Regions from separate parts of the Ferdinandcohnia sp. FSL W7-1320 genome, predicted to be linked through region 1. Evidence: riboswitches for the same ligand, from Rfam matches in the RefSeq annotation. Region 1 holds a riboswitch; the other holds the start of a gene.
What was found. Region 1 has a riboswitch for cyclic di-AMP ahead of NST91_RS20765 (cation:dicarboxylate symporter family transporter). Riboswitches for the same ligand answer to the same signal wherever they lie in the genome.

Region 2: linked by a shared signal. The riboswitch ahead of NST91_RS18325 (dicarboxylate/amino acid:cation symporter) and the one ahead of NST91_RS20765 (cation:dicarboxylate symporter family transporter) in region 1 are both predicted to bind cyclic di-AMP.

What each region holds. Positions count from the first base shown of each region.
Region 1 is NZ_JBBPAM010000001.1:4,258,267-4,265,628, reverse strand. It holds gene NST91_RS20770 (thiamine pyrophosphate-binding protein) at 167-1,801, shown strand; cyclic di-AMP (ydaO/yuaA leader) riboswitch at 1,921-2,077, shown strand; gene NST91_RS20765 (cation:dicarboxylate symporter family transporter) at 2,188-3,450, shown strand; gene NST91_RS20760 (LysM peptidoglycan-binding domain-containing protein) at 3,530-4,918, opposite strand; gene NST91_RS20755 (sugar-binding protein) at 5,138-6,145, shown strand; gene NST91_RS20750 (sensor histidine kinase) at 6,132-7,362, shown strand, end outside.
Region 2 is NZ_JBBPAM010000001.1:3,717,036-3,724,397, reverse strand. It holds gene yjzK (protein YjzK) at 12-239, shown strand; gene NST91_RS18360 (YjcZ family sporulation protein) at 341-478, shown strand; gene spoVIF (sporulation-specific transcription regulator SpoVIF) at 630-884, shown strand; gene NST91_RS18350 (hypothetical protein) at 1,023-1,265, shown strand; gene NST91_RS18345 (DUF421 domain-containing protein) at 1,278-1,952, opposite strand; gene NST91_RS18340 (GNAT family N-acetyltransferase) at 2,030-2,452, opposite strand; gene NST91_RS18335 (2'-5' RNA ligase family protein) at 2,460-2,975, opposite strand; gene NST91_RS18330 (alpha/beta hydrolase-fold protein) at 3,089-3,814, opposite strand; gene NST91_RS18325 (dicarboxylate/amino acid:cation symporter) at 3,926-5,155, opposite strand; cyclic di-AMP (ydaO/yuaA leader) riboswitch at 5,302-5,452, opposite strand; tRNA gene NST91_RS18320 (tRNA-Val) at 5,665-5,737, shown strand; gene NST91_RS18315 (DUF3231 family protein) at 5,873-6,883, shown strand; gene sstT (serine/threonine transporter SstT) at 6,954-7,362, opposite strand, start outside.

The sequences.
Region 1 (7,362 bases):
CGACATTTTTAACATAAAATATATCGGTTTACTGACAGATATTCAAACGAAGATGTAATGAAAAATATGTTGGACTGTTGATGGATGATTAAAAACATGCTCTGAATAGTAGACCTCAGTAATTGGAAAGGTAAGGGATAAAGTAATTTTAGGAGGGGTTTGTAGCGTGATTTCAGAGTCTAATCAATCAACAAAGGAAACTGTTGCAAGTCTTATGTTAAAGCAACTTGGGATGTGGGGAGTTAAAAGGATCTATGGGGTTGTCGGTGATGCCATTATTGGGTTTATGGATGAACTAGCAAAGCAGAATTCAATACAATTTATAGCGGTGAAACATGAATCGGTTGCCGCCATGATGGCTTCAGCTGAGGCAAAGTTAACGGGTAAGCTTGGCGTTTGTCTTGCAACGATGGGACCTGGTTTAGGAAACTTACTCAATGGTTTAGGGGACGCTTTTCTGGACAAGGCACCCGTATTGGCTATTACTGGTCAGGCTCCCACTCAAAAAATTGGGACAGACTATAAGCAGTATCTTAATCAACAAGAATTAATAAAACCACTCGCAGAATATACGTCTTTGCTCGCACACCCTGACGCCATTATAGATGTTTTAACAAAAGCGATGAAAACATCACTTGATAAAGGGGCTGTTACTCATCTATCGATTCCAAAAGATCTTTTTTCAATGAATTCGACTGCAAAAATTCAGCGGGAACCAAAAATGATACAGACTGCCACATCTATAGATGAACAAGATATCACAGAGGTTGTTGAATTAATGAAAAACGCAAAAAAACCAATGATTTTAGCAGGCCTTGGGGCAATACATGTTGTAAATGAAGTAGAGAAACTAGCAGAACTTTGGGGAGCGGGTATCCTTGTAAGTTTAGGTGCAAAAGGGGTGTTTCCTCAATCCTGTACGCACTTTTTAGGAGGAATTGGACAAGGGGGAAACCCTCATGCTAAAGATCTTTTTCAAGAGTCAGATGTTGTTTTAGTAGTAGGGAACTTGTGGTGGCCGGAAGGATATGTTCCAGAGCATGCGAAGGTGATTCAAATTGATGTTGCGAAAGAGAATATTGGGAAAGGTATACCTGTTGAGTTAGGTATTGTAGGTTCAGCTGAAATGCTTGTCCCACTGTTAACGAAACATCTTCATAGCGTTTCACAAAATCAAACTTGGGTAACAAACATCCAAAAGACAAAAGAAACATGGGATACTCAAAACGAGCAAGAAGGATTACAATCTTCACAACCGCTCCATCCTTCAAGAATTGTTAGAGCTATTGAAAATACTGTTCAAAACGATGCAATTATTACTCTAGATACGGGTGATGTAACTGTTTGGTTCAATCGTAATTTTCGCTCAACTAAACAACAAATCATCTTTTCAGGAGAATGGCGAACAATGGGATTTGGTTTACCTGCCGCTCTTTCAGCAAAACTGTGCTTCCCGGAGAAGCAAGTGGTTGCAGTCGTTGGGGATGGCGGGATTGAAATGACTTTAGCCGATTTATTAACGGCCATCCGATATAACTTAAATATTACAGTCATCATTTTCAATAATCATGCGTTACAAATGGAACGCGATAAAATGATAGCCAGCGGAAGCGTTCAAAAGGATGTGGATTTAACGAATCCTGACTTTGTAAAAATAGCCGAAGCTTGCTCGTGGAAAGGCTATTCAATCAGAGAAGATAGTGAATTAGAAGCTACCTTAAAAAAAGCATTATTACATAATGGGCCAGTATTGATAGAGGTTGAAACTGCGCCAATTTTTCATCCGGAAACAAAGAGCTGACCTTGGAAAGCTGGTCCCGCCCCACTGGAGTGTTAACGCTTTAGATAATCAGGGGTGGGACCCACAACTGGAAATGATCAATAGTTTACTAGAATAATATTTTAGTATAAAATCAGAGTAGTACATTATTGCTAAATCTTTTTCTAGAGCGGGGGACCCAAATTATTCATGCGGAATTTTTTTTTCGCTATTGGTGAGTTCTTAAATAGAAGGGGCTTATTGTTTCCCTTAGTCCTAACCTGAAAGCTAACCTCGTAAGCAATTAAGAGGAAACAGTATGGTAGAATAGTGAATCGGCAACAGCCGTTTATTTGTTATCTTATCTTTCTATATGTTTCCCTAACCTGAGTAATCAGAATCACATTATTAAGAAGGTGGGGTAATTTATGAAAAAATTCAAGTTAAGTTTAGCAAGTCAAATTTTGATCGGTCTTATTTTAGGTATTATCGTTGGTGGGATTTTCTACGGAAGTGAAACTGCTCAAACCTTTCTACAGCCATTCGGAGATCTTTTCTTACGTTTAATTAAAATGATTGTTGTACCAATTGTTCTTTCAAGTATCATCGTTGCGATAGCTGGCGTTGGTGATTTAAAATCAGTTGGTAAATTAGGTGCTAAATCCCTGACATATTTTATTGGAATGACCTTGGTTGCAATTGCAGTCGGCCTTATTTCTGCAAATTTATTCCAACCAGGTGCTGGTCTTGTAATGGAGCAGTTAGAACAAACTGATATCTCAGGTTATGTAGAAACATCAGAAGCGCAAGAAGGAAAATCTATTACAGATACACTCCTTCATATTGTTCCAACAAATCCGTTCCAAGCTATGGTTGAAGGAGATATGCTGGCAACTATTTTCTTTGCAGTTGTATTCGGTCTTGGAATTGCAGCTATTGGTGAAAAAGGAAAACCGGTTTTACGTTTCTTTGAGGGTATGGCAAATGCCATGTTTTATGTGACAAATTTATTTATGAAATATGCTCCGGTTGGTGTTTTTGCATTAATTGGTGTAACTATTTCAAAATATGGATTTGAATCACTTATTCCATTAGGCAAGCTAGCCATTACTGTTTATGGAACAATGATTTTCTTTGTAGTAGTTATTTTAGGATTATTGGCTAAATTTATTGGTTTAAATATTTTTAAATTATTGAAGATGATTAAGGAAGAGTTAATCCTTGCTTTTTCAACATCCAGTTCTGAAACCGTACTTCCGAGGATTATGGATAAAATGGAAAAGGCGGGAAGTCCTAAGCACATAGCAACTTTCGTTATACCAACAGGTTATTCTTTTAATTTGGATGGATCTGTTTTATACCAGGCCATAGCGTCTTTATTTATCGCCCAAATGTATGGAATTCACTTGAGCATTGGGGAACAAATCATGCTAATGCTAATATTAATGGTAACATCTAAAGGCATGGCTGGAGTACCTGGGGTATCCTTTGTAGTGCTATTAGCGACGTTTAGTACAATTGGTTTACCGGCTGAAGGATTGGCTTTTATTGCTGGTATTGACCGTATTCTAGATATGGGACGTACTGCGGTTAACGTCGTAGGTAACTCATTGGCAGCTCTAGTTGTAGCTAAATGGGAAGGCAAATATAACCCACCTACTGAAGTTGAAGCTGTTCAACAAGCATCGTAAATATGTGATATTAAGTAAGCACATTCCTAAAGGAGTGTGCTTGTTTTTGGTTTGGGACAAGGGACCTGTCCCTGTGTCCCTAAAAGGCAAATACGTGGTTTCCTATTGTGGTTGAAACGGTACGACTTCTCAGATAGGAGCTCGATGTTTTGTCAGGGTTGTAAAAGAATAATGCTCCATTCGTTGGATCCTCACCATTAAGTGCCCGTTTTGCAGCTTCTCTATGTTGGTCGTTAGGGGTTGCAGTAAGTAACGCACCATTTTCTGCTGGTGTAAATTGATAGTAACCGTAGCTTTTTTCAAACAAGACATCTTTTATGTTATTAGGAAATAAGGGACTATTTACACGATTCACAATTACAGCACCAACAGCAATCTGTCCCTCTAAAGATTCACCTCTTGCTTCACTGTGTATCATTTTCGCAAGCCATTCCACTTCTGCCTGGTTAACTACTTTCTGTTGTTCTGCAGCGAATGATGTTTCGTTTTGAACCGGAGCAGGGGCACTTGAAACACCTGAAGGAATCGTCAACGTTTGTCCAATCTGCAAACTATCCGAAGATAGATTGTTTGCCTTTTTAATCCCATCCACAGTTGTGCCGCTACGAGTAGCAATACTATATAACGTATCACCTGAAACAACCTGATAGGTAGTTTGATTGGTTTGAGTAGGAGTGGACATACCGCCGGAAGGAATCGTTAACGTCTGTCCAATCTGTAAAAAATCCGAAGATAGATTATTGGCCTTTTTAATTCCATCGATAGTTGTCCCGTTACGACTAGCGATACTATATAACGTATCACCGGAAACAACTTGATGTGTAGTTTGCTTTGTTTGAGTAGGAGTGGACGCACTGTCAGAAGGAATCGTCAACGTTTGACCGATCTGCAAAAAATCCGAAGATAGATTATTGGCCTTTTTGAGCATATCCACGGTTGTGCCATTACGTGTGGCAATACTATATAACGTATCACCGGGAACAACCTGATGTGTAGTTACATTGGTTTGAGCAGGAATATCAGTAATTCCAACAGGAATTGTCAAAATTTGTCCAATCTGTAATGAATCTGAAGAAAGATTATTTACGCTCTTAATTGCATCAACGGTTGTTCCATTAGCTTGAGCAATACTATATAGTGTATCGCCAGCAACTACAGTATGGGATAAAGTCTTCGAGTGTGTCTTTTTCCCAGTTGCGTCAGCTGCAGAGGCTTGAGTTGCAGGCAATGTACCAACACCTATGGCTGATAATAACATTCCACCAGCCATGATCTTAACGGTTTTAACCTTCAATGCAGGAAGAATGTTTTTTATAAAATGAACAGCTTTCCTTTCTATATCAGCCTCTTCCACTAGGGATGAGACTCCTAACTCAGAAGAGTATTCTGTTAAGTTCTCATCGAGGTATAAGATCACTTCAATTCCGTCTTCTGTTTCGTTTAGTTTATATCGTGAAAAACCATCCACCTATTTCACCATCCATTTGTTCTTTTCTACCTATTACTATCCCCAAGTTCTTCATTTTTACAAATTCAAATAATGTAATTGTGAGGAGGTAAAAAGCAGTTCGAAGATCGTCACGAATCTTCGACATGAGTATAAGAACGGATAGAATGCATTAGAATGTCGAAATATGCTATTTTAGTACATAATGACTCTTATATAGTCAATATTCAAGGGGGCAACATGAAGAGGATACGTTTGATCTATAGTTTATTAATTATCTCTTTTATAACAGCTTTAGGTTTTTCCATTTACTTTTATGAACATGTGCAAACGATTAATCAAGAAATGGAAAAGGTTTATTCTCCAGAAGTAACTTTACCAAAGTATCATTTTGTATTAATAGTGGAGGAGATGGAACATGAGTATTGGCAATTAATTGGTGAAGGAGCAAAGGATGCCGGTCAAAAGTATGATGTATTAGTGGAGTATATTGGGCCTGAAAGATCAAATACAGAAGAGCAATTGAAACTCTTTGACAAAGCAATTAAATCAAAAGTGGATGGTATTATCGTCCAAGGCCTTAACGAAAATTTTACCGACATGATAAATAAAGCAGAGCGTCAAGAAATTCCAGTTGTAACGATTGATACAGACTCTCCCGAAAGTATGAGGCATGCATACATTGGTTCAGATAATTACATGGCTGGCCAATTAGCAGGGAAAGCGTTGGTTGAAGATACGAATGGCCTAGCAACTGTCGGTATCATAACCGGCAGTTTGGACAACCCTCATCACCTAGAACGTTTAAAGGGATTTAAAGATGTCGTGGAGCAAGAAGAAGATATAAAAATTGTTGCGGTTGAAGAGTCAAAAATTACAAGGGTGGATGTAGAAGAAAAGGCGTACAACATATTAACGGAACATGAAAATATTACTGCCTTTTTTGGAACGAGTTCTTACAATGGGATTGGAATTGTGTCTGCTGCTAATTCTTTACAAAGGGAAAATGATATGTATGTCATTACTTTTGATACAATCGATGAAAATATGGAATTATTAAAGAACGGGGATATTGGAGCAATTGTGGAACAGCATCCTTTCGAAATGGGATACTTAAGTGTGGAAAAAATGATAGACATTATGAATGGCAAACAGACTAAAGAAATTACTCATACTAATTCATCAATTATTCGTAAAACTTCTTTAGATATTGAAGAAACAATGGTGGTTCCTAATGATAAAAATTAGAACAAAGTTACTTATTTATTTTGCAACCATCTTATTGTTAATTGTAATTTTGTTTGTTGTACGTGAGCAGAGTAATCAAAGCATTATGGAACTTCATAATGAGAACGATGAGTATTTGTTTCTATTAAATGATATTGCGAAAATGACGAATCAAACATTTGAAACGTTACAAATATACGTATACGAACCGCTACCTGAGAACCTGATTGATTATCAAGAAAGTAAGGAGCAACTAGTAAAACTGCAACAAAGGTTTAAGGATATTGAAAAGGAAAGTATTACGAAAAAAAATTATATAAATATCATGACCAGTTTACTTGAACAAACAGATAAGACAGTAGTTGCAGTAGAAAAAAATGACATTGAGGCCTACTCACTGTATATTAGTGAGGCGAATGATACATCTAGCTATATTCACGAAGAAACACTTAGTTTGATAAACAATGAGCTTAGCAATTATAAAGCAATAGATAAGTTATTAGATAAAAAGATTACTTATATGAAGAAGATGGCGATATCCATTCTAGTTGTGATTATCCTCTTAAGCATCTTATTTGCATTATGGTTTTCCAATGGGATAACAAGCACCATCGAAAGACTTTCTTTAGCAGCTAAAGAAATATCTGCTAGACGATATATGGGAGAGGATGTTGTCGTTTCAACAAAGGATGAACTTTGGTTTTTAACAAAGACATTTAATGAAATGAAAAGGAATATTCAAGAATCAATGAGTGAGATAGAAGAAAAGGCTAGGATGGGACAATTACTGAAAGAAATGGAATTAAAAAGCTTACAAAACCAAATTAATCCCCATTTCCTTTTTAATACACTAAACACAATTTCTAAGACATCCCTTATCGAGGGAGCGGAGAAAACAAGTGATTTAATTTCTTCAATCTCGACGTTACTCCGATATAATATTAGTAGTCTTGATCGAAAAACATTATTGAAAGATGAAGTTAAAATTGTAAACGAATATTTTTTTATTCAAAAGACGCGGTTTGGAGATCGAGTTGAGTTTATCGAAAACATTGATCCAAATTGCCTTTCAATTCCAATCCCTTGTCTTACACTTCAACCGATTATTGAAAACGCATTTATTCATGGAATTGAGGGAATGGCGGAGGGGGCCAAGATTGAATTACACATTTATGAAGAAGGTAATATGGTGCTCATAGAAGTTAAGGACAATGGGGTAGGGATGGATGATGAGACAC
Region 2 (7,362 bases), 540 kb from region 1:
GGTGTAGCGTTATGAGCAAATTTGAAAAAGAGATCGAACGTTTTGTTGCGGATTACTACAAAGACCATGATGAAGCGAAGGCAAAATTAGATAAATGGGCTTCAGAAAACGAAAAGGGGTTAAGGAAGTTAGATACTGAGGCTAGTAAATTTGAAAAACAGTTTGAATCAAGAATGGAAAAACTTGATCAATGGTTTTCTAAAAAACAACAAGAGTTAGAGAAAAACATAGAGGGATAAGGACCCTGAAATTCCGCGTTTGCCCTGTGTTCCTGTCCTCACCAAAACACACTTAGTAACATATTTTATAATGTACTCTTTTTAAGAGGAGGTGCAAAAATATGGGCTACGGATTCGGTGGTTGCGGCTTTGGCGGCTACGGTTATGGCGGTGGCGGATATGGCTACGGTAGTACATTTGTATTAATCGTAGTATTATTCATCCTATTAATTATTGTAGGTGCTTCTTTCTATAACTAATATCAACATTCCCCCAAATTGAGGTACGAGTCAAACGACTCGTACTTTCTCCATTTATTACCCGAAATAATGAATTTAGGTTTTACCCCGCGACATGCACCACTTTTAGGCGGGGGTCATACGATATAACACAAAGTAAGGAGGCTTCAAAATGGACAATAACTTTTTTAAGAATATCGAAAAGAAAACAGGCGTAAATATGCAGGATGTATTCCAGTTAGCAAACTCTTTGCAAAATGCGAATTTTAAGGATGAAAACACAGTTCGCTCTGTAATTAGAAAGGTTTCACAAATTGCAAATAAGCCGGTAAACAAACAGCTTGAAGACAAAATTGTTAATAGCATTGTAAATGGCGACCAAAAAATGGACTTTAACACTATTTCAAAAATGATTAATAAAAAGTAAGCGTGTGGTCTGGCGAAATTGCCAGGCCTTTTCTGATACGACCCTTATAAATACAGGAGATACTTCGAAAATTTTAATATATAACATAATGTAAATGCTCGATACATAAAACTAATGAAAAAGGATGGAGGGCAAAACATGGGATATATATTACCAATTAATAATGAACAATATACTCAATATGTACATCGGACTACAATCTATAAAACAAACCAAATTAAGTTAAATCCAGTAAATCCAATGTCATTAAATATGAATCAGCAAATGCATGGCTTAAACCATGTTGAACGTAAAGCAATGACAAAAAAACAAAGCCAATATATTGAAAATATTCGTTCTCAATATACTGGCAAAGGGCTGCTTTACAACGAGTCTATATGAAAAATAGGAAGGTTAAAATTCTTGAACGTACAGGCCTTCCTCTTCATGCCATTCTGCAATAAGCAAATCCTTATACGTGGCTACCCCCTGGTTTTTCAATTCCGAATGTAGCCATGCCTCAGTAAATCCACTTTCCTCTAGGTTTTCTTGAATTAATATGCCATCACTTACTAATGTAATAGGGAGACGAACCTTCTGTTCCGCCATATTATAATCTTGGCGTGTGGGTGGGTCATATTTAGATTTTTTTAGGACGCTAATGGAGCCATCTGTTTCTAAAATTGCATACTCTACTTCTCTAATTGAAAAAACATCCTTCGCCCGAAGAAGATGCTGTAATTGGTTGATATCAAGTTTGTTTTTCTTTAAATGTTCTTTAATTATCTTTCCTTGATGAATAATAATTGTTGGCTTTCCCTCAAGAAAAGGCCTAGTCCTTCGAACTTTCTGAGTTATTAATTCAATTACATAAATTAATACTCCCCATACAATAATGGAAAATAGTATTTGTAATACGCCAATTTTTTGATCATAAACCGCATTTCCAACTAATTCACCAAGTACTAAGGCAGAGATAAAATTAAAAGGTGTAATTTGTGTAATTTGTGTTTTACCTAATATTTTTGTAAGAACCAGTAATCCTAACAGACCAACTACTAAATCAAATGCAATTCTAAAAAATTCCAACTCATTCACCTCTCTATGGTAGAATGAGCAGGTTTACCCTTTTTTATCCATGAAAAAAAGGATGTCATTCGACATCCTTATATTTCCTTAACCATTGTGACATGAGGAATTCCAGCATCCATAAAAAGACCAGATACGGTTTCATAACCAAGCTTTTTATAGAAGTTTTCTGCATGCGTTTGAGCATTGAGCTTTAATTTTGAAATGCCTTGCTCTCTAGCGATGTCCTCCATCTTATGCATAATCAAATTCCCTGCACCTTTTTTTCGATGTGAAGCAAGAACACAGATACGCTCCACTTTGCCGTACTCGTCAACAACGCGGAAACGGCCAGCTCCTACAGGCTCATTATGATCATAAAGGACAACGTGTGTTGCCTCATCTTCAAATTGGTCAATCTCTTCTTCAAGAGGTACTTTTTGTTCATCAACGAAAACTACTTTTCTTATTGTGTAGGCATCGTCTTTTTCATTGTTGTTCGTTACAATTCTTGCTTCCATAATGTCATTAATTTTCCTTTCCTAAACGAAATGTTTCGTAAACGGTCCAAGAACCATTTTCTAACTGATAGAGGAGGTGGAAACGGTCAATTTGCTCTTCGTGATCCATTTTTAACATACGTAACTGACCATACACATCTGAATGTTCATCGCTAGATAGTTTTTGCCCAATTGTAATATGTGGCACAAATGCATATTCAGGTTCTCCAGCAAAATAGCCAGAGTGTAAGGCATTATGTAATGTCTGTAATTCTTCATTTGGATCTACTTTTAAATAAATTACATTGTTTACAGGAGAAAACGAACTCACCTTTAACACATTTAATTTAAATGAATCTACCTGTTTAGCTACCGCTGCTAATTCCCTTGTAATATCCACAATCTCATGATCGGATGCTTCGAATGTGTTTTTTAGTGTGATATGCGGTGGGATTAATGCATAATGCGGGTCATACCGTTTACGATATGAATTCGCGATGTCTTGAAGTTTTTTGGATGGGAAGATAACAATGCCGTATTTCATTTTATTGCCCTCCTATAGTTTTAAATTTCAAAAAGTGAAGTACCAAATGTTGTAAACGAAAAATAATAATATAATTATATCAAATATTTGAAAATGATAGAATAAAAAAACGGCTATTTGAGCATTTTTGAAAGTGCCCTTGGTAAGTCAGGCTGCCAGTATTTCCACGTGTGATTACCGTTAAATTCTTCATAGAAATAGGAAAAACCTTTGCTCACAATGAGCTTATGTAATTTTCGGTTTGGCGTTAAAAAATCCTCAATATTACCCTTTGTTGTTTTCACCTCGGTTTCACCTGTCCCGATTATATGATATAAGTCAAGGAGATATGGGTCTGCAAAACTTTCAACCTGTAACAGAACATGATCATTTACAAGGGGAGATTGCATGATCACCTTTCCAAAAGTATGTGGGTATTCAAGTGCTGTTAGTAGTGAAATCGTCGCCGCCAGAGAATCCCCGATTAATGCACGTCCTTGTCCCATTTGATAGGTCGGGAACTCTTGATCAAGAAATGGGACAAGTTCTTCCCCTAAGAAACGCTTATACAAATCATGCTGCTCACCATCTGGGTGATATTTCTTACGGCGGTCTGCAACGCTTTTATAAGGAACTCCAACAATTATGGTATTGCTTATTTCACTTGTTTCAATTAGCTTATCCGCAACTCTCGCAACCCTGCCTAGATTAAAGTAATCGCGCCCGTCCTGAGCAATGAGTACATTATATTTATATAGAGGGGAGAAGGTAGCAGGCAAATAAACGATAAGCTCAAGTTCTTCATTTAAAATCTTACTATGTATAGTCATTTCCCTAACAGTACCTTTATTAATCGTCATCTTTTTAAACCTCCAAACATTCGATCAATTATGTTGCATCACTATTATAACGCTTGAAAAATAGGAAAGCGACAGGAAAAACTCCCTGTCGCTTTCGGTACAAATTAAAAATTAAGCTGCTGCTTCATCCATATGTTTCTTTTCAGATTCTGCAACATATACAGCACACGCAGCATCACCTGTGATATTGATGGCTGTACGTGTCATATCAAGTAAACGATCAATACCAATAATTAAACCGATACCTTCTGGTGGTAAACCAACTTGATTTAGAACCATTGCTAGCATGATTAAACCAACACCAGGAACACCAGCAGTACCTACACTAGCAAGTACAGCCGTTAAGATAACCATAATAATTTGAGTAAAAGTTAGGTCAAATCCGTATACCTGTGCAATGAAAATGGTGGCTACACCTTGCATAATAGCTGTACCATCCATATTGATAGTCGCACCTAATGGTTGAACAAAGCTACTAATTGGTTCAGGAACCTTAAGATTTTTCTGTGCAGTTTCCATTGATATAGGGAGTGTAGCATTACTACTTGACGTACTAAAAGCAACTGTCATCGCAGGCGCAAAACCTTTGAAAAACTCAATAGGGTTTCGTTTTGCCAATAATGCAATCGTGCCACCATAAGTAATGGCTGCGTGAATAAGTAGAGTGGCAAGTACAATTAGGAAGTATGCAAGCATTGCTTTTATTGCAGCATACCCTTGGCCACCAATAGCTGTTGCAATTAATCCGAATGTACCATAAGGAGCCGTCTTCATAACAAGATTAACAAGATACATTAATACTTCATTTGCTTGTTCGAATAAATTTACAATACCTTTCGTTTTTTCGCCTAACACGGTAAGAGCAAAACCTATAAAAATTGCAAATGCAATAATTTGAAGCATATTACCATCTGTCATTGACGTGAATGGATTTGTCGGGATAATTCCAATTAAGGTTTCCATGAATGGAGGAGCTTCAGTAGCCCCATCATAAGTAGCCCCTTGCGTATCAAAAGCTCCACCAGCACCAGGTTTGAAAATGGAAGCAAGAGCGATGGCAATTGTAATCGCTATCGTTGTAGTTGCTAAAAAATATGTTATCGTTTTGGCACCAATTCTTCCAAGCTTCTTTGGATCACCAAGGCCAGTAACTCCTAGAGTAATAGATACCAAGACTATTGGAACAACAAGCATTTTAATTAAATTCAAGAAAATTTGACCCAATGGAACGAATACCCACGTATTTGCATATTCAAAAACAGTAGGTGATGTTAAATTCAAAATAAGACCTACAATCGCACCAAGACCTAAACCTAATAAAATCTTCTTAGTTAATGACATAAAAAACCTCCTCTAAGTTGTATTGAAAGTGTTTTCTTTTTTTGGCAAAACAAATGGGAATGCGCATGTCGAAGAACAGCATTCTTTTCGTAAGACACAAAAAACCACGAGAGTGTGGCTCGTGGCTTATCGATAAAATTGCGCAACAATGCTCTCTCCAAATGCTTACGAGGTTAGCTGTCGGATTCGGATGAAGAGTATCTCCTACCTTTATAAAAAAGGATTCACCCCGTGTGCTCTTTTGCACGTTTATGGTTCCCCCGTTTCCCAAAAATGGGAATTCAGCGACTATTAAATTGTACTTTGCCTTGATATTATATTTATACAAATAAAATGAATATATGTCAATAATAACATATATTTATGGTTTTTACGATGTTAATATTTTCATAGGAAAATAGTGAACGACAAATAGCAAAAACCACAAAATTATGTATTCACGATAAAATGACTAGAATTTAATTGACAAACACTCAAAACGGATGTATATTATGAATTATTCATATAGTGATTCCGTAGCTCAGCTGGGAGAGCACTACCTTGACAGGGTAGGGGTCGGAGGTTCGAGCCCTCTCGGAATCATCATGAGATCACTTGAGTTTTCTCAAGTGATTTTTTTGCGTTTATTTTTAGACTTTGGATAATAATTATAATAATTTTATCCGTTTTTGGAGAAATTATCCTTGTTAGGACTAGACTGGGAGGTTGTTCGTTCACATGGAGGATAAAAACAAGATTCGTCTAACAGCTGCGGAGATGTCGAGCTTATGGACACAATACATAAACGATACGTTAGCTGAATGTGTTAATTTGTATTTTTTAGATAAAGTTGAAGATGAGGAAGTACGTCCAATTATTGAATATACACTGGAAGCATCTAAAGAAAACCAAAAAATTGTACGTGAAATTTTTGAAAAAGAAGAATTTCCTATCCCATTAGGATTTACAGAACAGGATGTAGATTTTAAAGCTCCTAGACTATTTTCTGATACTTTCGTATTAATGTACCTAAGGCAAATGTCTATTCTCGGAATGGCAGGTAGTAGTGGAGCACTGGGCCTTGCGACACGGCCCGATGTAATTGCTTTTCATAAGCGGGTATTAAATTTAGGTGTTGAATTGCAGGACCAAACACGTGAATTAATGTTAAAACAAGGAATATATGTAAGACCTCCGTATATATCTATTCCCGACAAGGTTGATTTTGTAGAGAAACAGCATTTTTTAGCTGGTTTCATGGGGAAGAAAAGAGCACTAACCTCTATTGAAATTAGTCATTTATTTTTAAATATACAGACCAATGCGATTGGTAAGGTACTGATGACAGGATTTGCACAAACTGCAAAAGGTGATGATGTAAAAAAATTCTTAGTAAGAGGAAAGAAACTTTCGCAAAAATATATAGAACTTTTTAGCGACTTTTTAATCAAAGAGGATCTTCCTGCTCCAATGAGTTGGGATTCAGCTGTTACAGATAGTAATGCGAGTGTTTTCTCTGATAAACTTATTATGTTTCATGTGTCAGCAATGATTGCAGCGGGTATTGGGAATTTCGGAATGGCCATGGCGGCTAGTCCAAGGAGAGATATAGGATTTAGATATGCATCATTAATTCCAGAAATTTCGATGTACGCTGAGGATGGGGCAAATATTATGATTAAACATGGGTGGTTGGAGGAGCCTCCACAAACAGATAACAGAGAAAAAATTATTAAAAAACAATCTTGATAAAAAAAGACAAAGAGAACGTATCAGTCCCTTTGTCTTATTGTGTTTATTAATATGTTTAAATAAAGGATTAAGCCGACTTAACCGTAACATTCTTCTTTTCTTTACGTTTCTTAGCATATTCAGCAGTTGCAGTGAAAAGTACGTCCGATGATGAGTTAAGAGCAGTTTCACAAGAGTCTTGTAGGACACCGATGATGAAACCAACTGCAACGACTTGCATGGCAACATCGTTCGGAATTCCGAATAAGCTTGACGCTAAAGGAATAAGTAAAAGTGACCCACCGGCAACACCAGATGCACCTGCTGCTGAAATTGCTGATAAGACGCTAAGAATTAGAGCTGTTGCAAAATCAACTTGAATGCCGAGTGTATGAACAGCTGCAAGAGTAAGAACAGAAATCGTTACTGCCGCACCAGCCATATTTACAGTTCCGCCTAATGGGATTGAAATAGAATAAGTATCTTTATTTAATCCT